One region of the Paenibacillus sp. FSL K6-2859 genome, then DNA from elsewhere that is predicted to be linked to it. Evidence: riboswitches for the same ligand, from Rfam matches in the RefSeq annotation. Region 1 holds a riboswitch; the other holds the start of a gene.
What was found. Region 1 has a riboswitch for preQ1 ahead of MHB64_RS06130 (queuosine precursor transporter). Riboswitches for the same ligand answer to the same signal wherever they lie in the genome.
Positions count from the first base shown of each region.

Region 2: linked by a shared signal. The riboswitch ahead of queF (preQ(1) synthase) and the one ahead of MHB64_RS06130 (queuosine precursor transporter) in region 1 are both predicted to bind preQ1.

Region 1 is NZ_JBBOYU010000001.1:1,369,072-1,385,163, reverse strand. Features, by position in the region: gene MHB64_RS06165 (ATP-binding cassette domain-containing protein) at 1-36, opposite strand, end outside; gene MHB64_RS06160 (energy-coupling factor transporter ATPase) at 21-821, opposite strand; gene MHB64_RS06155 (SDR family NAD(P)-dependent oxidoreductase) at 822-1,643, opposite strand; gene MHB64_RS06150 (MaoC family dehydratase) at 1,646-1,984, opposite strand; gene MHB64_RS06145 (FAS1-like dehydratase domain-containing protein) at 1,962-2,366, opposite strand; gene MHB64_RS06140 (thiolase family protein) at 2,363-3,514, opposite strand; gene MHB64_RS06135 (AMP-binding protein) at 3,511-4,992, opposite strand; gene MHB64_RS06130 (queuosine precursor transporter) at 5,203-5,916, opposite strand; PreQ1 riboswitch class I at 5,927-5,972, opposite strand; gene MHB64_RS06125 (methyl-accepting chemotaxis protein) at 6,316-8,004, shown strand; gene MHB64_RS06120 (YnfA family protein) at 8,061-8,387, opposite strand; gene cobS (adenosylcobinamide-GDP ribazoletransferase) at 8,466-9,281, opposite strand; gene cobU (bifunctional adenosylcobinamide kinase/adenosylcobinamide-phosphate guanylyltransferase) at 9,278-9,826, opposite strand; gene cobT (nicotinate-nucleotide--dimethylbenzimidazole phosphoribosyltransferase) at 9,823-10,884, opposite strand; gene MHB64_RS06100 (aminotransferase class I/II-fold pyridoxal phosphate-dependent enzyme) at 10,976-12,139, opposite strand; gene MHB64_RS06095 (D-alanine--D-alanine ligase) at 12,132-13,064, opposite strand; gene pdxR (MocR-like pyridoxine biosynthesis transcription factor PdxR) at 13,084-14,535, opposite strand; gene catA (type A chloramphenicol O-acetyltransferase) at 14,898-15,590, shown strand; gene MHB64_RS06080 (histidine phosphatase family protein) at 15,660-16,092, opposite strand, start outside.
Region 2 is NZ_JBBOYU010000001.1:3,702,051-3,718,142, forward strand. Features, by position in the region: gene MHB64_RS16280 (cache domain-containing sensor histidine kinase) at 1-108, opposite strand, end outside; gene MHB64_RS16285 (response regulator) at 105-1,715, opposite strand; gene MHB64_RS16290 (ABC transporter substrate-binding protein) at 1,828-2,808, opposite strand; gene MHB64_RS16295 (ABC transporter permease) at 2,869-3,861, opposite strand; gene MHB64_RS16300 (sugar ABC transporter ATP-binding protein) at 3,894-5,393, opposite strand; gene MHB64_RS16305 (class I SAM-dependent methyltransferase) at 5,597-6,439, opposite strand; gene MHB64_RS16310 (DMT family transporter) at 6,472-7,386, opposite strand; gene MHB64_RS16315 (zinc-dependent alcohol dehydrogenase) at 7,528-8,664, opposite strand; gene MHB64_RS16320 (VanW family protein) at 8,745-9,563, opposite strand; gene MHB64_RS16325 (cysteine hydrolase family protein) at 9,564-10,088, opposite strand; gene queE (7-carboxy-7-deazaguanine synthase QueE) at 10,219-10,941, opposite strand; gene MHB64_RS16335 (6-pyruvoyl trahydropterin synthase family protein) at 10,934-11,416, opposite strand; gene queC (7-cyano-7-deazaguanine synthase QueC) at 11,416-12,078, opposite strand; gene queF (preQ(1) synthase) at 12,108-12,593, opposite strand; PreQ1 riboswitch class I at 12,745-12,788, opposite strand; gene MHB64_RS16350 (ATP-binding cassette domain-containing protein) at 12,935-13,216, opposite strand; gene MHB64_RS16355 (hypothetical protein) at 13,280-13,615, shown strand; gene murB (UDP-N-acetylmuramate dehydrogenase) at 13,685-14,596, opposite strand; gene MHB64_RS16365 (ABC transporter ATP-binding protein) at 14,748-15,548, opposite strand; gene MHB64_RS16370 (FecCD family ABC transporter permease) at 15,649-16,092, opposite strand, start outside.

The DNA of each region.
Region 1 (16,092 bases):
ATAGTTTACACTTAAATTATCTAATTGGTAGACCATTGTGATCGAATGTTCCCCTTCCAATCTGCTGTTGGCGGCGCTGCTGAATGTAGCAATGCATGTACGCGCACGGCAAAGGGTAGTTGTAATTGATAGTCCGCAACAGGCATCATTTCAAAAAAGGCCAGTGGAGCACCATCATACTCAAGTCGCCCTTGATGCAGGAGTAATAATCGTTCTGCTGAAAGCACTTCCTCCATATGGTGAGTGATCTGAATAATGGTCAGACCTTGACGATGCAGCTCTTGCATAATAGCAAGCACCTGCTGCCTTCCCTGAGGATCAAGCATAGAGGTGGCTTCGTCGAAAATAATGACTTGCGGGCGCATCGCCAATATAGCCGCAATAGCGACACGTTGCTTCTGACCTCCAGAGAGCTGATGTGGCATCGCGTCCAGATAATCCTCCATATGAACAGCCTGCAAGGCATGCTCCAATCGGCTGCGCATTTCCTCCCTTGGCACACGAAGGTTCTCCAAACCAAAAATCACCTCATCCATAACGGTTGTGGTGATAAATTGATCCTCTGGATTCTGAAAAACAAAGCCAATTTGTTGATGAATATCTGCAAGATCAGCTGGCTTTGTGGTGTCTAGGCCCTTAAACTGTACAGCCCCTTTTCGCGGCAGCAGCAGTCCGTCCATGAGCTTTGCAATGGTGGATTTGCCAGAGCCATTCGCGCCAACAATCGCCACAAACTCACCTGCATTTATCGTAAAGCTGATATCTTCTAGGACAGGCTGATCCCTTTTATAATAAAAATGAACTTGATCGAAGGTAAGCATTTATTCACTCCCCTTTTGACGGTGCCACGTAGCGAAAAATGCCCCGATGCTGTTCTCAGAAAATGCAGGTGCAGGCTTCTCCCATTTCGTCACTTTTGATCCATTCACAGCAAAGATTTCACCGGTTAAATCCGCATCGTTCTCGCTCAATAATGCATTTACGAAAGAAGCAATATCCTCTGGAGCACCTATTCGCCAGAACTCCGGGAACGGTTCATTACGGCTGGCATGTTTCACTTTCAAGTGATCAATGACAGGTCTGGTCATATCCGTTAACGCGGCTGGTGAAATCGCATTGACCCTAATTCCATCACATTTCAGCTCCGCTGCGAGCGTCCACATCATTCCGAGTATTCCAGCTTTGGCTGCACTATAATTCACCTGACCCACAGAACCTGTTAGTCCAGCCGTAGAGGTCATCAACAGGATATCGCCACCTGTCTGGCGCATATATGGGAGTACGCGTTGAATGCTGTAGTAGGTGCCATTTAGATGCACATCCAGCACAGCCTTCCACTCTTCATCCGTCATCCATAGACATTTCTGATCCTGCAAATTCCCAGCGTTAGCTATCAATACCTCAATACGGCCATATCGTATAATAACCTCATCCACCATTGCAGTGACCGCAACTGGATCTGATACATTAGCAGAGTATCCTGACGCCTCACCACCCGCCTGACGAATCTCGTGGACAACCTTATCGATTAAGATTTGTTTTGTACCATTTACAACCACTATATAACCGGACTTGCCGAGCTGCACGGCAATACTACGCCCGATCCCTCTGGTTGCTCCAGTAATTAAGGCTACTTTATTCATCACTACACCTCTTTCACTGAAAAAGCTCCCGTAGCAATAACATCGCCAGCTTCTGTTGTAAGGGTCACTTTCACAAGAGCATCATCATCTGCATAATCAAACATCACGACATTATCGACCTCTATAGGCTTATGAAATTTCATATCATATTGAGTGATCCACTGTGCCTGATGCTCCTCGATATATAAGGATTGGGCTAATCCCATTAGATACATCCCCTGCGCAATGGGCCGCTTAAATCCAGCCTCAGCTGCAGCATCCTCATCTAGATGAATAGCGGCCAGATCTTGGGAAGCTGCTGCATATTGCCGGATGGCCTCAGCCGTTATGCATTTTCTCATCATCATGATTATCACCTACCCGAATTAACACCGTTTCTGCGGTGACTATAAGCTCGCCTTCACATTTACAAACCAGCGTATGTGTGTAAAAGGTCAGTTGGCCCTGCCGGCCATCTTTTTGCACCTTGCTCGTTAATGCTAATTCACAATCTAACGTTATCCCTGCCGTAATCGGAGCTTGATATGAGAATTTCTGAGTACCGTGAAGCAAAGGCTCTCCCTTGCTAAGCCAAGGAATATCGAAGGCCTGCCAAAAAATAATAGGCATCGTAGAAGGAGCAATCAGATTGCCCTTATACGTCTGCACGGGTGCCTCAATACTATGTGCATAATCCGATATCCACTCCGCAGTCACATAAATCTGATGATGAATGCTGTTCATTCTACCGCCTCCACAAGAGTAGCCAAACCGATACCTCCGCCAATGCCCAAAGTGGCAAGTCCCCTTTTATAAGCCGTACGCTGCATTTCAGCACATAAGCGAGTCATTAAAATAGCTCCGGACGCCCCATATGGATGACCGATAGCTAATGCGCCTCCTCCACGATTGACCTTTTCCTGTGGGATCTGAAGCTCATTCAGTGAGGCAAGAACTTGCGAAGCAAAGGCTTCATTAAACTCTACGATATCTAAATCGGCTATGGTCAGCTGTTGACGATGTAATACCTTTTGTACAGCTGGAACGGGCCCCATACCTAAATAATTCGGATCTACACCTGCCGCTTGCGCATCCACGATACGCAGAATCGGTTTAAGCTTGAGTTCCCTACATTTCTCACGGGACATCATTAATACAAGCGCCGCACCATCATTAATTGGACAGGCATTTCCAGCGGTGACAGTGCCTTTTTCTTCAAAAATTGAAGGGAGCATTCGCAGCTTATCCAAGCTCGTATTGGCCCTTGGACATTCGTCGGTGTTCACCCACTCCCCCTCAACCAGAAGAGGTACAATCTCCTGCTGAAACCGGCCGCTTTGCTGAGCATGAACAGCCTTTTGGTGGCTTTTTAAGGCATATTGATCCTGCTCTTCTCGTGAAATCCCGTACTTCCGCGCTACATTTTCCGCAGCAATCCCCATATCCGGATCACCGTAAGCGCTTGGTGTAAAATGAGCACGGGTATATAGCTGTGGAACCCCCATCAAGGTTTGGGGCTTATTCATTTTCCAAGGGGCACGACTCGTGCTCTCAACGCCGCCAGCTAAATAAATCTCACCTGCACCGCTTTGAATAAGCCTTGCTGCTATATTAATAGCCTCTAGCCCAGAACCGCACTGCCGATCCACAGTAACGCCCGGAACCGAAACAGGAAGCCCAGCTTCAAGCGCAGCGACCCGGGCAATATTTCCACCCGGACCAACCACATTTCCAATAATGACATCATCGATCATCTCTTTAGCTAGGCTCGTCTCTGCCACAATATGCTGAATAAGCGGCGCCAGTAATGCTTCCGGCTCAAATGTACTTAATAAGCCGCCCATCCTGCCAATCGGTGTACGTTTTGCCATAACAATTACTGCTTCTATCATACCATCGCTCTTTTCACATAGTCTTTCATCGCTTGCCGGGCAATTTTGCCACTGCTTGTATAAATAAACTCTTCAACTGTCAGCAGCTGCTTCGGCGATTTGTAGCTTGCTAAATACTGGCGACAATAATTCTTTATTTCGTCTATAGATAAGTGCTTTTCACCATTCCATTTCACGAGCACGGCCAACTGTTCTCCCCAATAATCGTCAGGGACGCCAAGCACCATTACTTCTTCTATTTCGGGAAGATGCTCTAACACTCGCTCTATTTCCTCTGGATAAACGTTCAGCCCACCGGTGATAATTCTATTTTTCAAACGACCTGCCAGATATAAGTACCCCGCTTCATCCTGATAAACATTATCTTCCAAAATAAGCCATCCGTCTCGAAAAGCTGCTGCAGTCTCGTTCGGCAATTGATGATAGCCTAGAAATATCATATCACTTCGCACATATAACTGCCCAATCTCCCCCGCAGGGACTTCATGGAACTCTTCATCACGAATGGAAATTTGTACTCCGGGATAGGGCTTGCCTACAGAGCTCGGATTATGCTCTTCCAGAACATCCAAATAACTAATATAACTCGCTTCTGAGGAACCATAGGATTCATAGAGACGCGCTCCAGCGAACACTTCTATGCCCCTTTTTTTGGACAACTCCGACCACTTTGCACCTGAGCTAATAATCGCATCAATCTGCGTCTGCCCAGGAACAGCCTGCCGCATCATGGATTCAAGCATTGTCGGTACAACAAACAACACCACACCCGGAATCTGCTTGCACAGCTCTAACACCTGTGTGGCGCTAAATTTTTGCGTAATATGAAAGTTTGCTCCGCCATACAGACTCTGCATTACAGCGAACAAGGACAGCGAATGCACAAACGGACCCGGTGCTAAAACATCCTTCATAGCGTCCAATTCAAAGGCAGCACTCGATACCTCAAAGCTCTTTAACCACGATAAATGGGTACGCATATATCCTTTGGGCAGTCCAGTTGTGCCTGAAGTGAAGCCGATAAATAATAATTCATTCGTCTCATCCAATTCAGCTTCTGGCTTCAGCGCATCCAGCCACTGATCATAGGAGCCAGTCCGATCTTTTGAGAAAATCATTGTTGGGATCGCTTGCTCCTTGAAGACCAAATTCTTTGCAGCTTCCGGCTCGGCAAAAATCATTGTCGGCTGGCACTGCTCTATAATAACCTGCAGTTCGTTTGCACTCCACTTGGGATCTAAAGGGATGGGAACACAGCCTGCATAAATAGCCCCCAAGAAAACCTCAACAAATTCAATGCGATTCGTAGATAAAATAGCGATTTTGTCATGTCTCAGACCCTTTTGCTGTAGACCATTCGCAATTCTCCGCATCGCTTGTACTAATGTTGCATAAGTATGACCCGCTTGGTTATGGGTTAAGGCAATACTGTCGGGCTGCTGTGCTGCATGACGCAGTATAGGAACTACTAGATTCATCCTTCATCACACCTGTTCGTAATTTCTGTGTCTACCGATTATGTACACTTCCGAATTGCATGGGATACAATTGGAATGGCTACGATAGCTTATTTTAGCTTTATATTAATTTTATGTACATATTTATATGGAACGATTAAGCCCTCTTACGACTGGAAAAATCAAACAGCGCGCATCGATTATGATCGGTACGCGCTGGCTGTATTGTGTTTAATTTTTCTTTTGAGCGGATGATAATGCCCCATCTTCAGCAAAAGTAAAAGTTCGGGCGATATATAAGATAGGTGTGCCGACTGCGGTTAGTAAGAATTTCGCCAGATACGTTGTAAGCAAAATTTCAAACCACACACTCCAGTTATACAACCCAGCAAATGCAATGGTGCAGAAGATTAGTGTATCCACAAAAGAGCTAACCATCGTACTACCGTTCGAACGGATCCACAGCTGACTTGAGGTGCTGTAATATTTGCGAATCCAGGAATACAACCGAACATCTAGGAACTGACTAATGAAATAAGCAGTTAAACTACCCAACGCTAGTCGAGGCATCAGCCCAAAAATGGTCTCCAAAGAAGACTGAGCAATATCGGTCTCTTGTGGCTTAAATACTAGTACCATCTGCATAATGACTGTCGTCATAAGCAAGGTGAAGAAACCAAACCAAACCGCTTTACGTGCTTCTGCTCTTCCATACTTCTCATTAAGCAAATCGCTGGTCATATACAAAGTGACATACATCGTATTTCCGAGTGTCATCACGATATCAAATGGCATAGCAATCGTCTTAGCTACCTGAATATTAGCAATTACAGTAGCGATACCTACCCAGGCATACATTCCACTTTTGCCGAACAGGCGGTAACAGAGCAGAAAAAAAGCAAAATTGACAATAACAAATAAAACTCCCCACAACAAATTAAACATATTACTTAAACTCCTCCTAGTTTTGTTTACGCGGGATGGTTACGAACCGCGGCTTACATTAAGTTTTGGAACAAAACATTAATACTCTATCACACTGTCGTCAAACAATCCATAAAAATAAACAATTTATGAAATGGGTATTTATACCCATTTTTATTAACTAAAAATAAAAGTGTCAGTAATAATTCATCTTTTTCAGAAAAATATGCTCTATAAACTAAAACTTTCACTATTCATCCAGAGGTTAATTCTATAGAATAGTATCAAACACTTCATTCCCGATCCATTTAGTTGATATATTACATAACTATGGAATATATTGCAGGTTGCCAGTCACTAGCAGTCGGTAGGGATATAAAGAAATGGGGCTTCACTGCCCATAAAAAGGGGGAGAACAATATGTTTCGTTTCAAGCAGTCGATCAGTCGCAGATTTACGCGTTTATTATTTGTAGTTCTATTACTCACGTCTCTTTTGTTAAGTACCAGCTTCTACTTTATATCCACCAGTATTTTCAACAGCTATGTCATGCCACAAATCAATCAAATTCTAACTGCAGCTGCTCAGGACGTATATAAGAACATAAATACAATGCATGCTCAGCAAGCACTAAAGAAGAACGAACAAGCAGCCACCAATCTTGAATTCTATTTTCAGGATAAGAGAAAGCAGCATGGGGTTGAGACTATTTTTCTACTCAATCTAAAAGGCAAGGAAGCTGAGGTTCTGTCCGTAGATCATGATGCAAAATTAAAGCCCGAGGAAATTGTTAAGGTATCCTCTGCAATGCAGCAAGCTCTTAAAGGAAAGAGTGGACTAAGCGATACATACAAGGACTCGCATGGTGTACATAAGTCAGCTTATATCGGAATTCCCGGAAGTACGATGGTTATCGGAATCAGCAGTGATGTAAGCTTTATTCAAGAAAAAACAGACAGTATCCTGTGGACCAGCGCGGGGATCACTCTGCTAACGCTGATCATAGGGTCAACTGGCGCCTGGTTTATGAGCATGCGGATTACCCGTCCTATCTCAAAGCTTGCAGCTTACAGTGCCCGTCTTGCAGAGGGAGATTTCACAGAGGAATTAACGGTTCAAGGCAGTGATGAGGTAGCTCAGCTATCCAGAAGCTTCCAAGCGATGACCCTACGCCTAAAAGAAATGATCGGACATGTACTCGTCACCTCAAACACCGTGGTCACCGATTCCAATTCTTTAAGAGAACGTGTTGAGGTCTTAAATGAAATGGCAGACCACTCTAGTACTTCTGTTGTAGAAATTGGAAGAGGTAGTACCACCATCGCGAGCAGCGCTCTAGATAATTCAAAAGCTATGGAAGAAATCAATTTCGGCATTCAGCATATTGCTTCAGCAGCCACCGAAGTCACTGAGCAAATTAGTGAAGCTTCCGCTGAAGCGATTGGCGGTAATGAGATTGCCCAAAGCGCCGTTCTGCAAATGCGCCATGTTGAACGCGCCTCCCTGCAGTCGCTGGAGCAATTACAGGTTATGAACGAACGTTCAGTAATGATCGGAGAAGTCGTTCATAGTATTACTGAAATTACGAAGCAAATCCAAATGCTGTCGCTCAATGCTTCGATCGAAGCAGCACGTGCAGGAGAACATGGACGCGGCTTTGCCGTTGTTGCCGGAGAAGTACGCAAGCTTTCCGAACAATCCCGTAATGCGAATGAGCAGATTCGTGATTTCCTACTCGGACTTCAGGAAGATATGAATCGCTCCGTTACTGAGATGAACCATGTGAATTCTGAGGTAGCCTCCGGGGTTGGTAAGGTCTCAGAAGCGGGCGATGCCTTCAATCACCTTCTGATTCTGATCCAAAGCATCAATCAGAATATTCAATCTGTATCTGCGGCGACGCAGCAAATCTCAGCAAGTACAGAAGAAGTTAGTGCTTCCGTTGAGGAAACCGCACAAATTACTTCAAGATCCCAAGAAAATGCGGACACACTATCCGAGAACTCGGAGCGTCAACGTATAGAGCTTGAAGGACATGCAGTAACCGTGCAGCATCTATATGAGCAGGCTAAGAAGCTTCAGGAAGCTGTGCAACAATTTAAGATCTAAAGCTTAGGCTTATATAACCCCCCCGTTCACACGAAAGTGTTGAACGGGGGGTTTTGTTAGTGTCTCGGCGCCCAAAGAATGACCGAAACGCCGATCACACAAATAACAGCACCAACCCAGTCATATACATCGGGTGTTTTCTTGTCTACTAGCCAGCCCCACAACACAGCGAGCACGATAAATACCCCGCCGTAAGCTGCATACACTCTACCGAAGGATGGAAACTTCTGCAACGTAGGAATAATACCATAGCTTATCAGAATCAAAGAACCTACCAAACCGTACCATAGAGGTCTTGATTCTCTTAGCCATAACCATACTAAGTACCCGCCTCCGATCTCAGCAAGGCCGGCAATTACAAATAGTAGAATGGCAGCAACCATGTCATCCCTCTTTCCTATTGAACTCTAAAAAATCAAAATGATTGGCGAAATATGATACAACGTCATCATAGGAGCCAGTCACATGAAATTGTGCTGAAGCAACACTAACACTAGTAGCAGCACCGCCTCTAGCAGCTCATTCAGCGCGCCGTACACATCGCCGGTGAGCCCGCCGAGCCGGCTGCTAATCCGCCGCGCAGCCACGGTGCCGCTGGCCAAGGCAGCTGCCGGCAGCAGGAACGCTGCCGCCAGATGCAGCGGCCACGCGGCGAAGCCAGCGCCAAGCGCCAGAGGCGCAGCGGCTGCGGCTAGCGAGAGCAGCGCGGCTATCGCCAGCGTGCGCCGCTCATGCGAGGGAGCGAGGCCGGCGAAGCTCGCGGCCAGCCCCTCGTTCCCGCGGGCAATGGGATAACGCACCATTGCCCGCACCATATACCAGCGGCTCCAGATCGCTGGCAGCAAGAGCAGTGGCAGCTCGTAATAGGCGTAGCCTTCGATTAATGCTGCCACTAATGAAGCCTTTAACAGCAAGAGCAGCACGCAGGCGAGCACACCCATCGCACCCACACGGCTATCCTTCATAATCTCCAAGATCCGTTCCCTCGGTCGGTAGCTTAGCAGACCATCCGCACTGTCCATCCAGCCATCGAGGTGCAGACCTCCGGTGAGTCCTACCCATAGAATGAGGGTAATGACAGCGGCTGGCCAAGCTGGTAAAATCAATCCCGTCAAAGCTGCCCCAGCAGCTACACACAGTCCGATAGCTGCACCCACCACGGGATAGAACAACACACTTCGGCGCAGCAGCTCAGGAGAAAATCCGGGATCACTCTTTATAGGAAACCGGGACAAAAACTGAAAGGCAGCCGCGGCAGCATCCCTGCGCTCCCTCATAAACGATACTCCCTGCTCTTAAGTTCAATTGGAATGCCTGCAGTCACTAAAAAAACCTGCTCGCATTGCCGAGCAAGCAGCGCGTTCATACGTCCTGCCAGATCACGGTACAATCGGCCAAGCTCATACTCCGGAACAATACCGTCTCCAACCTCATTAGTGACCAAAATGAGGTTTCCTTGAAATGTGCGTACACTGTCTTCAAGTCTTGTAATCTCGCTCTCTATCAACTCTTGCCTATCCGTAAATCCTTCCATGGCTAGCAGTACATTCGATAACCACAACGTTAGACAATCTACGAGAACCGCCTTTTCACCAGATAAACGCTTAAGAAGATCTGGCAAATCATAAGGCTCCTCTAACGTCTCCCAAGCATATCCGCTTTGCGAGCGCTGTTGCTGATGCAGTGCAATCCGTTCATTCATTTCATCATCAAACGCTTGTCCGGTTGCAACATAGAAGGCCTGATCTGCCAGTGACGACATCAATTTTTCTGCAAAACCACTTTTCCCGCTACGCGCGCCTCCCGTTACAAGAATACTCATTGTTTTCCAGCTCCAGAGATGCCTGCACTTTCAAAGGTGGCCATTTCGCTTAAAATACGGCATATCGCCTCAATTAAATGAAGGGACAATACGCCTCCAGTTCCTTCACCCAGACGAAGACCCAGGTTAAACAACGGTTCAAGACCAAGCTGCTCAAGCATCAGCTTATGTCCTTGTTCTCCTGATAGATGAGAGCCAATCATATAAGCAATGGATTCTGGTGCAAGTGCCTTCGCCACAAGAGCCGCCGCGCCCGAAATAAAACCATCCAGAATGACAGGTACCCTAGCAGCGGCTGCGCCAAGAATCAGACCAGTCAAACCGGCAATTTCCAATCCCCCTACTTTGGACAATACATCCAGCGGATCTGCCGGATTCGGCTGATTCACCTTTAAAGCGCGTTCCACAACAGCAATCTTATGTAGTAAACGTTCATCATCAATTCCCGTTCCTCTTCCGACGGCTTCTTCAGGTGCTATCCCTTTTAGAGCACACAGAATGGCAGCGCTAGCCGTTGTATTTCCTATGCCCATTTCACCTGTAATAAAAATCTCCGTCCCGTTCTCAATCGCTTCTTGTGCGATACTTATTCCTACAAGCATAGCACTCATCGCTTCTTCACGACTCATCGCAGGTCCCACGGCTATATTATCCGTTCCACGGCGCACTTTACGATCAATCAGATCCTCATGACTAAGATCACCGTTAACACCGATATCTACGAACTTCACCTCTGCCCTAGCTTGACGTGCCAGTACATTCACCGCCGCTCCCCCGCTGAGAAAATTATAGGCCATCTGCATGGTGACTTCCTGTGGAAATGCACTAACTCCCTCGCAGCATACACCGTGATCGGCAGCCATCACAACTACCGTTCGTCTGGTGAAACTAGGCTGCTCCGTACCCGAAATTCCAGCGAGCTTAACGGCCAGCGTCTCCAATTGTCCCAGGCTGCCCGGTGGTTTGGTTAGAATGTTCAAGCGGTGCTCCGCCTTGAGGAAAGACTGTTCATCCGCTGGTGTGATTCGTTTAATTACTTCTTGAATAGTTGAAATCATATTTTAACCTCCAATTAAGATATCCATATTATATATTCTATCTTATCTACATAGAAAAGCCCCCATCTATGATAGATGGGGACCACTTGAATTACAACTTCACTTTCATAAAACCTTCGATTCTCTCTAACGCTTCCGTCAATTTTTGTAGAGAAGCTGCATAGGAGCAGCGAATATGCCCCTCTCCACCTGCTCCAAACACATGGCCCGGGACCGCAGCAACACCAACCTCCTTGAGCAGCTGCAAAGCGAAATCCTCTGACTTCATTCCGGTATTAGCGACGGAAGGAAAGACATAAAATGCACCCTCCGGCTCGTGGCAAGGTAAACCAATAGATCGAAATCCATTAACCAGCAGCTTTCTTCGCTCATCGAAGCATCGTTTCATATGTTCCTTATGTTCCATACCGTTCCGTAGTGATTCAATGGCAGCGATTTGACCTAGTATTGGAGCACACATCGCAGTGTACTGATGGATTTTGAGCATCGCAGCAATTAATTCCTGATCACCACAAGCATAACCTACTCTCCAGCCAGTCATCGCAAAAGCTTTGGAGAAGCCGCTAATAACAATTGTTCGTTCCAACATCCCGGGAAGTGCAGCAATGCTGACATGCTGACGATCATAGGTTAGCTCGGCATAGATTTCATCTGATATGACAAGTAAGTTATTCTCTTTTACAATCTGTGCAATGGGCAGCCAATCCTCGTAAGTCATTACTGCCCCTGTAGGATTAGTCGGAAAATTAACCATAAGAATCTTGGAACGCGGGGTAATTACCTGCCGCAACGCTTCAGGAGTAAGCTTAAACCCCTGCTCGGCTGAAGATTCAACCTCTACTGTAACCCCACCGTTCAAATGAGTAATCGGCGAATACGCAATATAGCTCGGAGAAGGGACGATAATCTCATCCCCGGGTGTAATAAAGGCCCGCAGAGCCAAATCCACGGCTTCACTGCTTCCCACTGTAACCATAATCTCGTTAGTTGGCTCATAGCGGAGATTGAAGCTTGTATGCAGATAAGAGGCGATCTCTTCTCTAAGCTCCAACAAGCCGGAATTTGGTGTATACATCGTCTCCCCATTATTCAAAGCACGAATACAGGCAGCTCTTACATGCTCCGGTGTAACGAAATCAGGCTCGCCTACACCAAGCGATATAATATCCTGATTCCCTGTACTTAGGTCAAAAAAAGCCCGAATCCCCGAGGGAGCAATCTCCCGTACACGCGGAGTAATCCATTCATTATGCATGACTGAGCACCTCTTCTTTCGGACTCTTTTCTGTTAGGGAAAGGGAAATAATCTCGTCCAGCAGTCCGCTAAAGGTGTAGCCTGCCGCTTGCGCGCTTTTTGGTAAAAGACTCGCCTTCGTCATGCCCGGTAATGTATTCACCTCCAGCACATACGGAATACCATCCTTGATTAGCATATCCACCCTTGCATACACACTGCATTTTAGTGCTTTGTAGCAAGTTAAGGCTGCATTACGTACTCGCTCATACACCTCAGCTGGTAGGTCAATGACCCGTTCGTCTGCCCCGCCATCATCGTATTTCGCGCTGTAATCGAACCACTCCGCATGTGACGAGGTGATTCCCAAAACGGGCAGCATCTCCCCATTTAGAATAGAGCAAGTGATTTCCTGACCTTGAATATAGCTCTCGATCAGAATTGACTGATCACAGGCAAAAGCCTTCTGTACTGCGCTCAACAGCTCCTCGCTACAGCTCACCTTTTCCATACCGATACTCGAACCACCTGAACATGGCTTCACCATAACAGGATATCCAATTCGCTCTACGGCTTCTTCAGAATAATCCTTCATACTATCCCAGCACAGCCAATCCGCTGTATGGACGCCTGAGCAGCGCATAAGCTTTTTGGAAAGATCTTTATCCATACAAATGCTGCTAGACAAAACGCCACTACCCGTATAAGGAATCCCCATCGTCTCCAGCGTCCCCTGAACCGTACCGTCCTCTCCGTAAGCTCCGTGGAGCGCAAGCAGCGCGATATCGATTCCTTTCACCTGCTCAATAAGCTCTTCACGCTTGGTGATCTCTATTGGAGTAACTTCATATTTATTGGGATCTAGATTCTTCAAAATCTCTCTACCGCTATTCATGGATACCTCATATTCTGAGGACACCCCGCCCATAATCACGCCTACCTTCATCTTCATCTCAAGCACCTCTTTATCCCATTAGTTGTCGTGCTGTTGTACCAATAATCTCGATCCCCTTGCGGATATCCGCATCTGTCACTCTAGAGAAACCGATCCGTATCGTATTTTGACCTTTACCGTCTGTGAAGAATATATCTCCTGCTGTAAAAATAACCCCTTGCTCATGACAGGCCGCCAGCAGCGCCCTTGTATTAAACCCCTCCGCGAAAGTTACAAAAAGATGCAGTCCGCCATCCCCTGATAACGCCGTATAAGGAATAAACTCCTTACAGCATTGCAGGGTTAATTCATATTTCCGTTTATATTCCGCTCTGGCTTTTTTCAAATACTTCTCTAAATGTCCACCCAATAAGTATTGATACAAAATGGATTGATCTAGTGTAGAGGTATGAATGGTACGTGCGCGCTTGACGCTTTCAAGGGAATAGATCAGCTCCTGATCTGCCAGCACCCAACCTACGCGTAGTCCCGGAAAAAGTACTTTTGAGAAGCTACCTAGATAGATTACGCTGTTGCCGCTACCTGCTGCTGCGATAAGTGGAGCCACATGTGAGCCCGAATAGCGTAATTCCTCGTTAAAACCATCCTCGATCACGGGGATTTGGTACCGATTCATCAGCTTCATTAGCCGCTGTCTTTTCTCAGGAGACATTACAATACCGGTCGGATTATGATAAGAAGGGACAAAGTAAGCACAGTCAAAAGCTTGCTCCAGCAATGCCTTCTCCAGCTCAACCAGATCAATCCCATCACGCTCCATAGGAATCCCGGTGATCTCAAAGCCGTTCAGCTTGAGATTTTTGATCGCCGTATGATGCGTCGGATTCTCACAGATGACCGAACCATTCTTTTTGCTAAGTGCAGACAATACAATATCGAATCCCTCTGTAAAGCCGTTGGTAATCAATATGTCCTTGCCCTTCATTTCAACGCCTTTGTGCTCCATGTACTGCTTCAAATAGTCTATTAAAGGCTTATACCCTTTGGCATATCCATAATTTAGTAAGACGTTGCCTTCCACCGACATACGATCCATAAAGGAGCGTTTCACATTATCTAGATCAAAAAGACTCTCATCAGGCGCGATGCTCGTAAAGGAGATCGTCCCCTTTTCCGCTCGTATGCCGCGCTTCATGATATCCAGATCCTCCGCCAGCCGCGCATGATCATTGATACGCGACTTCCAGTCCATCGTCCAGGAAGAGATTGTTTCACTGCCAGGAGGTGTAGGTGCCACATAACTTCCCTGACCCTGCACGGCATACGCAAATCCATCATCCTCAAGCTCTGCATAAGCAGAGATTACTGAGTTACGGCTAACCTTGAGCAGTGTACTGAGCTCTCTTGTAGAGGGCAGCTTTTGATTCCCTTGCAGACCGCCTTTTATGATTAAGTGCTTCATATAGTCTTTAATTTGTATATACACCGGCCGTCCGGCTATGAGCTTAAAATCCTTAAACATCTCTTTGGTCGCCTCCATAGCTATCATGGCACAATCACTCGCTTAAAAAAAGAACCACAGCCAAGGGATTTTTCTCCGGCTGTGGTTCTATGCGCGATGTTCTTCAATTAATTGCTTATAATCGATCCGTCTTTGACGCAGCCAAGAGCTGAAATCGACGATAACATGCTTTTCACTCAGCACAATAAAGCCTCTCCCTTTTACATTTAAACATCGAAAATATCGTTTAAGATGTATATAATGTAAGGGTAACTCATCGTTACAAAATAATTTCTCGAGAGATTGGGATGAGGATATGGTGAAATCAGTCCAGCAAACCTCCTAAAATTAAAAATGAAATAATTTTTAGGAGGTCATTATAAATGATTTTTAACCCGATTGTCATTGATAACTGGAATAGAAAACCCTATTTCGAACACTATTTAAACAATGTCAAATGCACCTATAGCATGACCGTAAATATTGACATTACCCTTCTACTGTCAGAGCTTAAAAATATGGAAATTAAACTGTACCCAGCAATAATCCACATGATAACTACGGTTGTAAACCGCCACAGTGAATATCGCACATGTTTTGATTCCGAAGGCAGATTAGGTTATTGGGATAGCTTGTCGCCTAGTTTTACAATTTTCCATGATGATGATAAAACTTTTTCAAGCATTTGGACTTTATACGGTGAAGAATTTAATGTTTTCTACAGCCGTTATCTGGATGATATGAAAATGTACGGAAATGTTAAACAATTATTCGCTAAAGCAAACGAACCACCTAACACCTTCCCTATTTCTAGCATTCCGTGGGTCAGCTTCACATCCTTTAACCTGAACGTGTATAACGAGGGAAACTATTTACTACCCATATTTACTATGGGGAAATATACTCAACATGACGAAAAAATACTATTGCCAATATCAGGACAATTCCATCATGCCGTTTGCGACGGCTACCACGCCAGTTTGCTGTATAATGAACTGCAATCACGAGCAGACACGTGTAAGGAATGGTTGCCCCCAAGTAATAAGCCACAATACTCCGCTGACGGAGAACAATAGATAAACATAAGGGTTCTATATATTAGGCATGCCTAATATATAGAACCCTTTTTTCATTTGATTTACTCATCAATTTCCCGAAATATCTGCCGACCATTGCCCGTTCTGCCAAAATAATTTGAGTACCATTGCTGTTCCCGGAGTAGGTGCAACTGCGCTGTAGAATGTGACCTCTGGAACTACCTGTGCAAGGATATTCCGGATTACACCACCATGCGTCACTACCAATACCCTGTTTGTTATTATCTCATCCTTGCTCTCCGTAATTGCAGCCTGCACAAATGTATCCTTAGCCGCTCGTCCCAGATCTGACAGGAAGCTACGCAACCGTTCGTCAAACTGCGCCCACGTCTCTCCATCTGGTGGTGTAACCGTTGAAGGATTATCAATCCAGCTTCTATAGAGTGAGTTATCCTTCAACTCCTCATAAGTACAGCCTTCAAAGGACCCAAAATTCATTTCACGCAGACGCTGATCGTAGACAGTTACCTTCTCTAGCGAA
Region 2 (16,092 bases), 2.3 Mb from region 1:
ATATGAAGTATAGGTAAGTACTATAGTGGTGCAGAGGATAAGAAGCGAAAAAGAAATCGCGATATTATTATGAATACTTCGACTTCGGAAGAAACGATTAGGTTTCATAGAAGAAGATTCTCCTTCTGTCGCTGTCGATATTCCTTAGGTGTGATCCCAACATTTCGTTTAAAAATAACACTGAAATACTGAGGATCAGCATAGCCCACTCTAGCAGCGATATCATAAGTCTTCAGCTGTGTGATGGTAAGCAGTTCTTTAGCTTTTTCCAAACGGAGGCGAGTCAAATACTCAATAAAAGTCTCACCGGTATGCTGTTTAAACGTTACACTGAAATAACTGATGCTCATAAAAATATGGCTACATAACTCATTGAGTGAAAAACTGTCATTATAATAATTCTCCCGGATATAAGCTTCCGCGGCTTTCATCTGAGAAGCCCTTACCGTAGTTCTTTGTTCCGATAGCTTGAGGATCAGCTCATGGCAAGTTCTCTCCAAATAATTTCTCGCTTCCTCTAAAGTCTTTAGAGCAGCAACTTCTGCGAACATATTATGCGAAACCAGCTCAGTATTGGGGAATCCAATATCGGCCACATAATTCATTAGAGAAACGAGCATCTGGTAGATGATACTGCGGCAACCTTCTATAGAAGAGCTATTGCTCTTTAATTCCTGAAACCATTGTGAGAGAACCTCTGAGATCGCTGATGCTTTCCCTGTCTTCAACGCGGATATAAATTGCTTTTCCCAAGAAGTGAAGTGCGCTTGATCCAACCCTTTGCCAAACTCAAGATCCTGAATGGAGATCACCTTATCGATGCCTAAAAGATAACGATATTCTAAGGATGAAATCGCTTCCTGGAAGGATTGTGGAATTTGTTGCATGCTAGCGTATTTTCTACCGATGCCGATGGTGGCGGTCAGCTTCAAATACTTATTCAAGCTGGTCTGAACCTGATCCGCGAGAAGCTGTGTTGTAACTTCAATTGCTTCTGAATCTCCTGATAATATCGCAGCGAGTTTACCATCTCTAGTCTGAAACACCACCCCGCACTGCCCCTTCTCAAGTTGCTCCTGCACAATGTTAAATGCAGCAAAACGTAGTAGCTCAGCATCAGAAGCAATGTCCTGGCTTCGACTCTCCATTTCTATCTCGATTACGATTGCAAGGTAAACCGCGCCCTGAAACTGTATATGAAAATAATTCATTTTATTCTCGATCTCATCGTTCTTCATTCGAGTCGTAACCAGTTTCTCCAGAAAACGTTCGCGCAGTAAAGGTAAGCTCTGATTTAATTGCATGCGAAGCTTTGCGATATTGGCCTTTTGTAAATACTCTTCATCCAAATCCTGTTTCATTTTGTTTAGAAATTCTGCAAACTCACGAGCATTAATCGGTTTTAACAAATATTCTGTCACCTTCAAAGTTATTGCCTGTTTGGCGTAATCGAAGTCTTCATAACCAGTTACGATAATGACCTTCATGTCGCGGTACCGTTCCATAACAGCTTTTGCCAGTCCTAAACCATCCATAAAGGGCATGCAAATATCTGTAATAATCACATCTGGTCGAAACTGCTCGATCGCATCAAGGGCATCTCTGCCGTTATCGAAATCTCCAACGAGCTCAAAACCATAATTATTCCAAGATATCTTCTGTTTAATCGCTTCACGAACCTCATCTTCATCATCAACCAGAATAATCTTATACATCCAACACCTCCTCAGCTATGAACTTATCGATCGCTTACATGTAAATGTTTACCTTTTTAAATAAGGATAATAGAGGTTGCCTATTTAAGGCAACCTCTATTATATGTAGCTTCTATTCGTATAGCAGAGGTTTGATCTCATCGGAATCCATATTGTTCTTATCGTACCAATGAAACCCTGTGTCAATATTCTTTTCTACGGTTTCCCCTTTAATCGCCTGCACAGCCGCCTTCACCGCTTGATAACCAATCCCAATAGGGTCCTGTGTAACCGCGCCAGCCACAACACCACTACGAATGGCATCCATTAACTGTTTACCAGAGTCAAATCCGATGACCACAATCTTTCCACCCATCTGCAATTCATTTACGGCATTAGCCACACCTACCGCAGAGCCTTCGTTTGAGCCATAGATCCCTTTAAGATCCGGATTGGCCTGCATCATCGCTTTTGCAAGATCCGTGGACTTCAACTGATCTCCGCCGCCATATTGCGGCTCTAACACTTCAATATCTGGATATTTCGCTTTCATTTGTTCTAAGAAACCATCACGACGTTGTTGACCTGTGCTGCTTGTTTGGTCATGTACTACTAGACCTACTTTACCTTTCTTGCCAATCAACTCAGCCATTTTATCAGCTGCTAAAGCGGCGGCTGCTTTATTGTCCGTCGCTGCTGTTGCTACAGGGATATCGCTATCTACACCAGAGTCAAAGCCAATGATTGGAATATTGTTTTCCTTTGCCTTTTCCAGATATGGAATCGCTGCTTTGCTGTCCAGAGCCGCTAAAGCGATTGCTGCAGGTTTCTTGTCTAGCGCCGTCTGCAACATTTCAATTTGTTTATCTACCTGACTCTCGTTTTCAGGGCCTTCAAACGTAATCTCGACATTAAACTCCTTGGCAGCCTTCTCGGCTCCTTGCTTCACCGCTTGCCAGAATTGATGCTGGAAGCCTTTTGAAATGACTGGGATATAGGGTTTGTCTGAACCGGATGCACTCTTTTTGCTATCACTGTTGTTACAAGCACCAAGTAAGGTAGTAGCCAGTAACAAACTGGCAAGCATAATAATCCCTTTTCGACGTTGTTTCATTTAAATCTTCCCCCTCGTCATTTGCTTTGTATATCACTCCGTATGGAGATAATACCTCTTTCATTGCTTCCGTCTGCGAAGAATATCAGCATACACTGCGATGATGATGACAACACCGACAATGACTGTCCGCCATTCCTGAGCAACGGACATAATCTGTAAGCCATTCGTCAGTACACTCATAATCAGTGCACCAATAATCGTACCTAGAATAGATCCTACGCCCCCGCTTAAAGATGTGCCTCCAATGACGACAGCCGCTATAGCTTCTAATTCATAACCGGTGCCAAGTGACGGCTGCGCTGAATTAAGTCGTGAGGCCATCAGGATACCAGCGATTCCACTGAAGATCCCTGTGATGGTGTAGATTACAATCTTCCATTTGACCGTATTTACACCGGATAAGCGAGTCGCTTCTTCATTGCTGCCAAGCGCAAAATTATAGCGCCCAATAATGGTCTTCGACAATATGATGCTTGCGATAATTCCGAGCAATAAGAAGATAATGATGGTATTCGGAATGCCTGGGATCATCTTACCCATAGCAATCTTGGCAAAGATCGGATCATCATTGAAATAAATAGGCTTAGCACCCGTTATGACCAGTGATAATCCTTTAGTACTCATCATGATCGCCAGCGTAGCAATGAAAGGTGGAATATTCATTTTCGCCACCATTAAACCGCTGATAAAGCCACATAGTGCACCAGCTAGAATCCCGCCTACAATACCGAGTGGAACGGGTAGACCCCAGAATGTAATGAAGACGCCAACCATCACGGAGGAGAAGGTCATCACCGTACCCAAAGCAAGATCGATCCCACCTGTAATAATTACAAAGGTTGCGCCTAGAGCTAATACTCCAATTACAGCAGTAGAGACCAGAATTCCAACTAGATTAGAGAATTGAAAAAAGTTACTTGAGGCTACTGAAAATACGATGACCAATATGATCAAACTTGCGAATGCCAATAATTTTTGTTTGAACCCTGATTGCGCCCCGGTTTGCTTCGAGCCGATAGGTTGGCTAATCCCTTGATCTGCGATCTTCATGACCTTGACACCTCCGATAAACTCTTGAACGATTATGAACGCATCGTCGCATATTTCATAATTGCTTCTTGCGATGCTTCTTCTGCGGTTAGTTCTCCGGTTATACGTCCTTCACACATGACAATAATGCGATGGCTCATTCTTAGAATCTCTGGGAGATCTGAAGAGACTATAATGATCGCTTTTCCTTCGCTGGCCAGCTGATCAAGCAACTTATAGATCTCACTTTTCGCCCCTACATCAATTCCACGTGTCGGTTCGTCGAAAATCAGCACATCGCAGTCTCTCGTCAACCATTTACCGATAACCACTTTTTGCTGATTGCCACCGGATAAGAATTTGACTTTTTGACTTATACTTGGTGTCTTGGTTGCTAGTGCTTCCACATGTTGCTCCGCTGTCTTTCGCATCTCGCGATCCCTCATCCATCCGAAGGCATTGCGGAACTTATAGAAGGAAGCCATCGCATTATTCATGCTAATGTCCATCTCTACAAGCAGTCCGTAGCGTTTGCGATCTTCGGACAAATAGCCAATACCCTGCTGCACTGCTTGATGAGGATGTCGTATACGTACCGTATTTCCATGCAGCTTAATCTCACCTTTATCGATAGGATCAGCCCCAAATACTGCGCGAACAACCTCAGTACGTCCAGCTCCCATTAATCCTGCGAAACCCAGAATCTCACCCTTATTCAGATGAAAGCTGATATCCTTCAACAACTGCCCGCTAGAAAGATTTTGAACCTCCAGAACGACTTGCTGCGTCTGTTTGGAAATCGTCGGCTTTGACGTTTGATAGAGTTCTCTACCGACCATCATGCTAATAATCTGATCAATGGTTATTGAATCCGTCCGAACAGTATCCACGTAACAACCATCCCGCATGACTGTAATGCGATCTGTGATCCGTTTCAACTCATCCATGCGGTGAGAAATGTATATAATACCTACACCTTCTTCTCGTAATTGCTCAATCATACGGAATAACTCGTTAATTTCCGTATCTGTCAACGCTGCAGTTGGTTCATCCATAATCAGTACCTCGGCATTGAAAGACAAAGCTTTTGCGATTTCAACCATTTGCTGATTAGCAACTGTCAGATCTGAGACCAAAGTCTTCGGATCCAGTTTTAGATTCATCTGATCAAACAGTTCCTGCACCTTACGATTAAGCTCCAGATCATCAACGAACCATTTCAGTGCCTTACGCGGCTCACGACCAATAAATATATTTTGGGCCACTGTAAGATGCGGCATTAGATTCAGTTCCTGATGGATAATACTAATCCCAAGTTCCTGCGCAGCACGAGTATTGGCAATCTCCACCTCAGATCCCTTGTACCACATCTGACCCGCATCCTTGGCATAGACACCTGTGGCAATTTTCATCAAGGTAGACTTCCCTGCACCGTTCTCACCAACTAAGGCATGAACTTCCCCACGCTTCAGCTCAAATTGACATTGATTCAATGCGTGAACACCGGGGAAAAATTTATCAATCCCCGCCATTCGTAGTAATAATTCGTCCATTTCATCTCCACCTCAAATCCTTTAGGAGTGCTTTTTTATTGAAGTAATCGCTTTCAATATTGAATGTAAAATTATTGTATTGCCTATAGGCTTCAAATGTAATGGAATATTCTCCGCAAAAAAGTTTAAAATTTTATGTTTTAAAGCAAGCAAAAAAGACTGCACCGTCTTTTCATGGACGATGCAGTCTTTTATAAGAATTATTAATTCAAACCCTTTCCAGCCACCAAGGTGTACGTCTTTGGGATTCCTTTATCAAAAACATCCGAGGATAGATTGGGCTCTTCGGCCAATTGGCGGATCACAAGTCCAGAACTAGCAGCGGCTGTAACGATTTCTCCAAGCGTCCAGCGGCGCCAATAGACAACGCTATGTTCCTGTTCGCCTACAGGTTTGCCTGTGGAAGGCAAATACTTAGAATACGAGACCTTCTTTTCTTCCAATGTTGTATCGAAATAATCCCCACTAACTTTGTGCTTGCGAATCTTAGCCGTAGATCCCTTCGAGGTTATAAGCTTAGTTGTCACTGGATGGAAATCACGCAGAACAAAAATCCCGCCAGGAGAAAGTAAACGACGGACGGTTTCCATAAACGGTGCAAGATCGGTAAAGTAGTGCATGATTCCTAACTCAGCAAATACGATGTCATATGAACCATCTAGGACGTGATCTGGAAGCTTAAGAACATCTGATACGATGTAGGTAAGCTGAACACCCGCTTCTTGTGCGAGATCAGCGGCATAACGCGCATTTGCTTCCGAGAAATCGGCAACGGTTACGTCCGCTCCAAGTAAAGACAAAGCGACGGCCTTCATGCCATTTGATCCCATGAGATTCATCATCTTTTTACCCTTTACTTCTCCAAAATAAGAAGAGAGCGGGTACAGCTTCGCACTTGGTTCCTTGATTAATTTGGCTGCTGCTTCTGAAGGTGTACCAAATCGAGTAACCCAAGCTGTGTATGTGTCTTCGTTCCATAGTTCCTCACTGGTTGGCCCTGTGCCTTTTCCAGAAGGTAGTTCTACATTGTGATCTTGTTCTTCCATTCCTTGTGACCCCTTTATGATTAAAATATCTGTTATGAAGCATTCTGAATGGTATCTGCCACCCGAATAGTTTTCTTTCTTCCAGCGTACAAATATACACCGAGTCCAAACATGACTAACAGTCCACCAGCCCATTGCAGCGCTGTTAATTGTTCACCTAAGAGCAGAAAAGCTAGGATGCTAGCACCCACGGGTTCTCCTAAGATGTTCATGGATACCGTAGTTGCGGATACATACTGAAGTAGCCAATTAAATAAAATATGCCCAAATACCGTGGGTACCACAGCTAGCAATATGAAAATCCCCCACTCATTCGCAGGATAATTAAAGAAGGAAATCCCCATGAACAGATTGTATATGGCAAACACGCCAGCTGCTGACAAGAAGACTATCAAGCTATACAAATAGGAAGGCATACGCACCACTAGCTTTTGACCGATAAGCATATGCACAGCTACCGCTACAGTACCTCCAACCGATAACAAATCGCCTTTAAGATTATTCGCAGAGATTCCAATATCTCCCCAGCCGATAAATACTACACCACCAATAGCAATACTCAGTCCCAGAATAGCAGACGCAGCCGTTTTTTCCTTATACAAAAAATAAACGCCCAGCATAATAAATACGGGCTCCAGCGCCATAATCATCGTTGAACTAGCTACCGAAGTATACTTCAAAGAGCCCATCCAAAGCAAAAAATGTAGAGCAAGCATAGTGCCTGAGAGCACTAACATGATCCAGTCCTTTTTACGAAGCGCAACCGCTGCTCCACTGTATGGTCGTGCAAAAGGCAACATCAATAGCGAGGTGAATAACAGCCGATACATGCCTTGAATAGACGCTGGTGCTGCAGACCATTTAATAAAAATAGCAGAAAATGAGATGGCCACAATCCCAATCAACATTAATATTGGAATAGGAAGTGGCGGTTTTTTAAGATTCACATGGTACGCGTCCTTTCAATATCTAAAGTCACTTATGTTAATTTAACGCAGACCGTAAAAAAATGCATCTATTTTCATTAGATTTCACTAAAAAAAGCATAAGCCACGTCATTTCTGACGAGAGCTCATGCTTCTATAAGGTTACGGCTTTAGAACAACCTTGATACAATTCTCTTTTTTCTCACTAAAAACGTCATAGCCATGCTCTGCTTTACTGATTGGCAGGCGATGCGTAATGATATCTGTAGGATCAAATTTATTCTCTTTAATCATCTTATAAAGCAAAGGCATATAGTGAATAACTGGGGCTTGTCCCATCTTTAAAGTAATATTACGTTCAAATAGATGACCCAGCGGGAACATATTGTAATTAAGCCCATAAACCCCTACCAGCTGAATGGTTCCGAATTTACGCACAATATCCGAGGCCATCCTAAATGCGCTGAGTGAGCCGCCTTGTAGCTTCAGTGTGGTTTCCACTTTTTCCAAAGCAGATATTTTGGCATCCAAACCTACGCAATCAATAACTACGTCTGCTCCCCCATGAGTAATCTCCTTCAAATGCGCCTCAATATCCTTGATCTCTTCAAAATTATAAATTTCAACCTTATTGGTTTGCTTCGCATGCTGCAGCCTGTAACCAACATGGTCAACAGCTATGACTCTAGAAGCACCTTTCATCCAGGCGAATTTTTGAGTTAACAGACCAACAGGTCCACAGCCAAGAACAATAACTGTATCCCCTGGCTTCACGCCTCCGCTTTCTACTCCCCACCAGGCTGTAGGTACAATATCTGATAAGAAAAGAATTTTCTCATCTTCCATTTCTGCATCCTCAGGAACCACAAAGGGGCCGAAATTACCATAAGGTACCCGCAGCAACTCGGACTGCCCTCCAGCAAAGCCACCATAAGTATCAGAATAACCTAGGTAGCCACCTGTGTCCTTAGCATCATTAGAATTGTCACATTGGCTCTCCATCTCATGCTGGCAAAAGAAACACTGGCCACAGGCCACATTAAAGGGAATAATGACACGATCGCCTTTCTTGACTTTAGTTACGTCAGGGCCAATTTCTTCAACAATCCCCATAGGCTCATGACCGATAATATAATCATCATGCATACCTGGAATCTCACCGTTATAGATGTGTAGATCTGAGCCACAAATCGCTGTAGTTGTAATCCGAACGATAATATCGTCCTTTTTCTCAAGCTTCGGATCAGCTACCTCTTTAACCTTAACTTTTTTCTTCCCTTGGTAGGTTAGTGCCTTCATACTGTTCATCCGCTCCTTTAGAGTATGGCAAAGGGTGTAACGATAACATCATCTATGTTATAACCCTAAGACCTATCTTCTTATCCATGAAGAAGCGGGGAATACATCATAAGCGCATAATTATCGGTTACATCTTCATCTCCAATTAGGTCGCCGGTACGTGTATATACTTTTCGACTAATCTTGTTACTGCGTATATAGCCTCCCCAAGGTTCTAGACTAATTCGGTGATCACTTTCGTATACTTCATATTTATAAAGGGATTGCTCCTCGCATCTCCATTCCCCATGTAAATGGCTGTCATCCAGCCAGAGCTTTAATTGATAGGCTTGATTCGTATTATTCTTCACTTGAAGGTCCAAATAATTATAAGAACAGGTGGCCCCGCTTCCAAATGGCTGTATACGCTGTTCATCTGGAAATACATCATAGCTGTGCCGATGCCGTTCCGTAACCGTAAGAGGTGTATGCAGTGTCATCCAGTAGATCAGATTGGACAGCTGGCATAAGCCTCCGCCAACCCCGGAATGGAACCCACCATAATGCAGCACCATTCCCTCCAGATACCCTTTTCGCTTCGTGGGCTTTCCAATGCTTCTCCAGTAAGAAAAAGTCTCCCCCGGCCGCACCATAAGTCCATCCAGTTTCGCTATCGCCAGACGTAAATTGGTTATTTTATTGTATTGAAGCACCATATCTACATTCCGTAGACTTCTTAATAACGGTGTAGCATGCGTCATCACTTCATTAGATAAAACTTCACTAGTGCGTTGCTTCGCCACCTTGCTTCGGCTAGTACACCATTTCAGATATCTTTTGTAAATAAAATATCGCTTTCCGGCAAATAGTCTAAGTCGAGAACGCTGAATAGGTTTCATGGCAGCCTGAGGGGTATTCATCTAGAACTGAACCTCGCTTTCAGCTCGTAACTGGGCGAATCTCCCTCCAAGCAGTGCATTATGATGCTTAACGATCTGTTCACTATTCAGCATTTTGTTATCAAAGGTGCTATGAGCGTCTGAAACCAATACACTTTTATAGCCCATGCTGTATGCGCGTCTTATCGTCGTATCTAGACAGAACTCACTTTGCATTCCACAAATCACCAGATTCGTGATCCCCAGCTTCTGTAGCTCATCTTGCAGTACGGTTCGGTGAAAAGCATCCCAAGTAGGCTTCTCCACAATAACTTCGCCTTCCTGCGGTGTGATACGATGACTAATCTGCCACGTGGGCGTTCCTTTTGTATATTCCTCATCTTCTGTATGTTGGACATAAACAATTGGAATGCCTGCCACCCTAGCTTTGTGCTGAAGGGAAATAATTCTCTCCATCACCCCCTCTTCATCGTACAGCTTTTGATCAGGGTAGGAGAACATAGCTTCTTGAACATCAATAATTAATAGTGCAGTTGAATTTTCCAAGTGGATAACCTCCTAGAGCTTTTACAAAAATAATACCAGATTATGGGACACTCTATCTACCTATTTAAAGACTCCAATCAACAAAAAAAGGGCATCTGCTAAGCAGACACCCACATCATTACAATCCTTTTTACTTACCGCGTTTATTATGCCAGATCAAAGCATGCAACTGTGGAAGTACTCGCACTCTATTCATTTCTGAATCCATGATCACTTTATTAAACAGCCACTCCAGCCTTCCCAAAAGTCGAGCAGAAATGTCTCCTTCTTCAGTGACATCATCATTCCCAGGCTGCAGGAAGAGCGGCACATTGGGATATCGCTGGTGAACGTCTTTTGCATAATCAAAATCTTTGTCATCAAACACAACGACTTTCAGGCTAAGTGTAGAACGGCCCGGATTCTCCATCTTACGCATGATGGTATCTAGCATCTCCCAATTTGTCGTCATCCCTGAGCTTGGTGGTTTCGGACTGATGGTCAGCACATCCACATCATTGAACCAGTCCTGCCATTTACTGCCCTGAGTTTCTATAGCCGCTTGTTTCCCTCGCTCATGAAGCTGGTTAATAAAAGTGCCCATCCCATCACCAATTAAAGCAGGATTACCGCCGGAAATCGTAACACAATCGAAATTATCTCCAGCTATAGCTAAAAGTTCATTCATAATTTCATCCGAGGTCATCATACGAACCTTGTCTTTCACCGTGCCATCCCAAGTGAAGGAGGAGTCACACCAGCCACAGCGATAATCGCAGCCATAGGTGCGGACAAACATCGTCTTTACACCAATCACCGCACCTTCCCCTTGAATGGTCGGACCAAACATTTCAATTACGGGAATCTTACTCACAGTCACAGCCTCCATACAAGCGGTAAGACGGCCCATCCTCAGGGATATCTTCAGCCAGTACCTCTGCCCAGGAGGTTGGTGTCTCCCACAGCTTTACAGCGTAGAGTGGCAGCCCCGCTTGCTTCAGCTTATAGGCAATATAGGAGGACATATTCTCAACCGTGGTGCGGAAAGACAATAAAGCTACTTTGGAGCCAGTATTCACTAACGTCTCTAATACAGGTTCATTCCCCATAGCGAGAAAAGCGTGATCTAAACGATCTACAAGGCTTTGTTGTACTGTCATTTTGATATCGCTGAAATCAATAACAAACCCTTCATCCGAATGGCCTTCCGCGGTCATAGGTTTACCCTTGAGCACTACTTCAAGCTTATAAGTATGTCCATGCAGATTGCTGCATTTCCCCTTGTGGCCCACTAATTGATGCGCCGCGTCGAACGTGAATATTTTGCAGACTGAAACCTCGTTTAGCATTAAGAACTAACCTCCGTTCTTTCTGCCTCATACTGTTCAAGACCACGCTGACGTAAAAGACAAGCTGGACAAGTTCCACAGCCACTCCCAATTATGCCGTTGTAACAGGTTAATGTGTGTTCACGAACATAATCAAAATAGCCCAGTTCATCGGCCATCTTCCATGTTTCTTTTTTATCCAGCCACATCAGTGGAGTGTGTACTGCAAACTCATAGTCCATAGATAAATTCAGCGTAACATTTAATGATTTCACAAATACATCACGGCAGTCCGGATACCCGCTAAAGTCCGTTTGGCAGACACCCGTAACGATATGGGAGTAATCCAGCTGTTTAGCTAATATTGCCGCAAAAGATAAAAACAACAGATTCCGTCCGTCTACAAACGTGCTAGGAAGCTCATCGCCTTCGCCAGCAACGATATCAATATCTTGGCGGGTTAGTGCATTGGGTGCCAGCTGATTCAGCAGCCCAAGATCTAGGATATGCTGTTGTACATTAAACTTAGCCGCTATTTCTGTAGCCACTTCGATTTCGGCCGCATGCCGCTGATTATAATTGAAGGTAACAACCTGCACTTCCTCAAATTGCTTCAAAGCCCATACCAGGCAAGTGGTGCTATCTTGTCCGCCGCTGAATACGACGAGTGCTTTCTTATTCATCTAAATCTCTCCTTATCAACTTATTGGGATTAGCGGTTGTCCACTTTTTCCGGATAGAGGTCATGATTGATTAAGCGGTGCTCCGCTATCGCTTCATACTTCGTACCCGGTCTTCCATAGTTGCAATAAGGGTCAATAGAGATGCCTCCACGCGGAGTGAACTTCCCCCACACCTCAATGTAACGAGGGTCCATCAGTGCGATCAGATCATTCATAATAATGTTGACACAGTCCTCATGAAAGTCACCATGGTTACGGAAGCTAAACAAATATAGCTTTAATGATTTGGATTCCACCATTTTCTGCTCAGGAATATATGAAATATACAATGTAGCAAAATCCGGCTGGCCTGTTACAGGACATAAGCTTGTGAACTCAGGGCAGTTGAATTTAACAAAATAATCACGCCCAGGATGTTTGTTATCAAATACCTCTAGAATATCTGGATCATAACCAAACTGGTACTGCGTTCCCTGATTCCCAAGCAAAGTAACCTCTTGCATTTCCTTTTTCATTCTTCCTTCTGACACGACAAAAAACCCCTCTCTTTTCCTTCGGCCTTGGCCGGTAATGGAAAGAAGAACGAGATTTCGAAAACTTGGCTCCACTAAGAAGAAACGGAAGCAACGTCCCGGTAAAGGAGCGCATCCGCTTATATGATTTAATATACTCTTAGTTTTTTATAGAGGGAGTTCGCGAACCTCTCCTGCATCATCCGTGCAGACTTCTTCTTTAAGCATATTGCGTCTTGAACTATACCATGGGTAGCCTGCTCCTGACAAGTTCTACGCTTTGCCTTAGCTTTTCCCTTGTCAAACAGTTGGAGTTTACATGACTTCATTCACTCGATTTCCTGCTACCCTATACAGATCAGCGAACAGGTCCAGATTATTTCGAATAGAACTACGCATGTATAGATTCGGAAGCTCGAAAACAACACCAATTTGAGCATGAATTTCTTTTTATGATGTGAAATATTCATGCCATTAATTAAAATTTCTCCGCTTGTAGACTGAAGTAGACCTGTCATCATGCACATTGTTGTTGTGTTCCCAACACCCTTGGGACCTAGAAACCCAAAGGCCTCGCCCTTTTTCACAGCAAAAGTAATTCGTTCTAATATAGCAGAAATATGGATTCAAATCCTAAGAAAAGGGTAACTTAAACTTAATAATCTTCGAGGTAAAGGTGGGCTCATCTAATGGAACAAAGTATACAGAAAGTTATGGACTGGATTAACAGTCATGTGAATGAAACTATTGTAATTGAAAAGAAAGAGCTTCGTGATCTGGATAAAATTCATTTTAATCTAGAGGCCGTTGAGTTTCGGAGTGCGGAGGATGTTATCGATGATTATCTAGGGAGTGCAATAATATTAAAAGGATTTGGCAGCACTTTAAACGCCGATGGTGAGCTAGTATCGCTACCACACTCCACCTATGACTTAGCTATTGACGGGCTTCGGATTGAGGATATAGGAGATCGTAAGGCGGAAATTACGACAGATCGAGCTATATATACCCTCTCAGTAAATTAAGCAAGTTGTAATAACAGCAAAAGAGCCCGCAGTAAATCTGGGGCTCTTTCGATTTATACGATTAATAAGTTACTCTTCTCCAATGATCTCCACTTCAGTTTCCAGCTCCACACCGAATTTATCCTTCACAGTCGCCCTTACATGGTGAATTAGCCCAATGTAATCGCTGGCGGTTGCATGATCTGCATTTACAATAAACCCTGCATGCTTCTTGGATACCTCAGCACCACCGATTCTTGTTCCCTGCAAGCCACTCTCTTGAATTAACTGACCTGCAAACCGACCTGGAGGACGTTTAAAGACACTACCACAGGAAGGATACTCAAGCGGTTGCTTGGATTCACGCAGGTAAGTAAGTTCATCCATTTTCGACTTGATGGCTAATGCATCACCTGAAGTCATAGCAAAATTGGCCTCAAGTACGATGTATTCACCGCTTGCGAACACGCTTTTTCTATAACCCCATTGCAGCTCATCCCCTTGCAGAGTCACCAATTGCCCGCTCTTAGTTATAGCTAGCGCACTATGCAGTACATCTTTAATTTCTCCGCCGTAAGCGCCTGCGTTCATGTATAACGCTCCACCAACCGTTCCTGGAATGCCACAGGCGAACTCAAGACCCGTAAGCTCCATATCCAGCGCATATCTGGAAACATCAATAATCTTAGCGCCGCACTCCGCATATAAGAGATTGTCTCGAATCCCCACATCCGTTAGTCCTGCCGTCTGCAGAACGATTCCACGTACACCGCCATCGCGGATAATCACATTCGAACCGTTCCCAAGTACCGTAAGGGTGATCCCATTCTGTTCCGCATATGTAACAATCTTTTGAATTTCCTCATAAGTAGCTGGTGCTGCCAAAATATCTGCTTTACCGCCCATTTTGGTATACACGTGATCTTTTAAGTTCTCATGACTCTTCACAATTCCTGCAGTCATTAGCTGCTCTAGGTCATTTTGAATTTTGTCAATATTCATGTTTCATGCTCCTTTAACCATGTATAAATGATGGTCCTTAATCTATTTTTAGTAGTGGTATCATGGATTTGTAGGCAACCCCAACTGTAACAACGAACAGGCTCCCTTGTCAATGACGGGAGCCTGTTCGTTGTATGATTCTCGAATATGATTACACCGCTTTATAGGCAGCAAGCTCGTAAGGAAGGCACAGTGGCACTCCCGTACGTGGATCTGGAACAATATCTGCTTCAATGCCAAACACTTCGCGCAATACATTTGGGGTCATAACCTCAGTAGGTGATCCTTCACTAATCACAGTACCTGACTTGATAGCTACCATATGCTGCGCATAACGAGTAGCATGATTCAAATCATGCACGACCATGATAATGGTACGCCCTTCTTCCTCATTCAGCTTTTGCAGAAGCTGTAGGACTTCAAGCTGGTGAGCCATATCTAGAAATGTTGTTGGTTCGTCTAAGAACAAAATATCCGTCTCTTGTGCCAATGCCATAGCGATCCAAGCGCGTTGACGTTGTCCACCCGATAGACGGTCAATCGGACGATCATGGAATGGTTCCATCCCCGTAACGGAGATTGCGTTCGAGATAATGTTGCGATCCTCTGCGGTCATTGTACCGAAACCTTTTTGATGGGGGAAACGACCGTAGCTGACAAGCTCAGAAACCGTTAGACCGTCTGGAGCTGTTGGGTTTTGCGGTAAAATCGCAAGTTGACGAGCTACCTCTTTCGTTGAAAAGTTATGGATTGATTTGCCGTCCAGCATTACACTGCCGCTCTTAGGCTTCATGATCCGAGCCATCGTTTTGAGGATTGTAGATTTACCGGAGCCGTTAGCGCCCACTAGTGCAGTGATTTTTCCCGTAGGGATAGTCAAGTTCAATCCTTTAACAATTGTAGCCTCTGCATACCCAATACTTAATTCTTCTGTATTCAAACGTTCTGACATGATAACAACTCCTTATAAGTTTTATGGAGCTATGCTCCTAGAATGAACTACATAATAAATTTTGCTTCGTAAGCACGCGCTACGTTGTATGGAGCTATACTCACGCTTTTGATTTGGCGAGTAAATATAAAAAGTAAGGTGCGCCAATAATTGCAACCACAATGCCCGTGGGAACTTCTGCAGGTTGTAATACCCATCTGCCGATCGTATCGGCAGTAATCATAAGGAGTGCCCCTGTCAACGCACTAGCCGGCAATAATACCTGATGACGGGGCCCTACGAGCCTGCGAGCCAAGTGTGGTGCTATCAGTCCAACGAAGCCTATACCTCCGCTTACAGCAACGCAGGAGCCGGCAAGCGCCACTGCTGTCATGAGTAGAAGAATACGCTCCTTCTCCACTCGCATTCCAAGCCCTAGTGAAGTATGATCGCCTAGATTCAATACATTAAGAATCCGTGCTTTATAGAAGGCAAACGGTAACAAAATCACTATCCAAGGTAACAGAGCAAGGACAAATCTCCAATCCCCACCCCATATTTTACC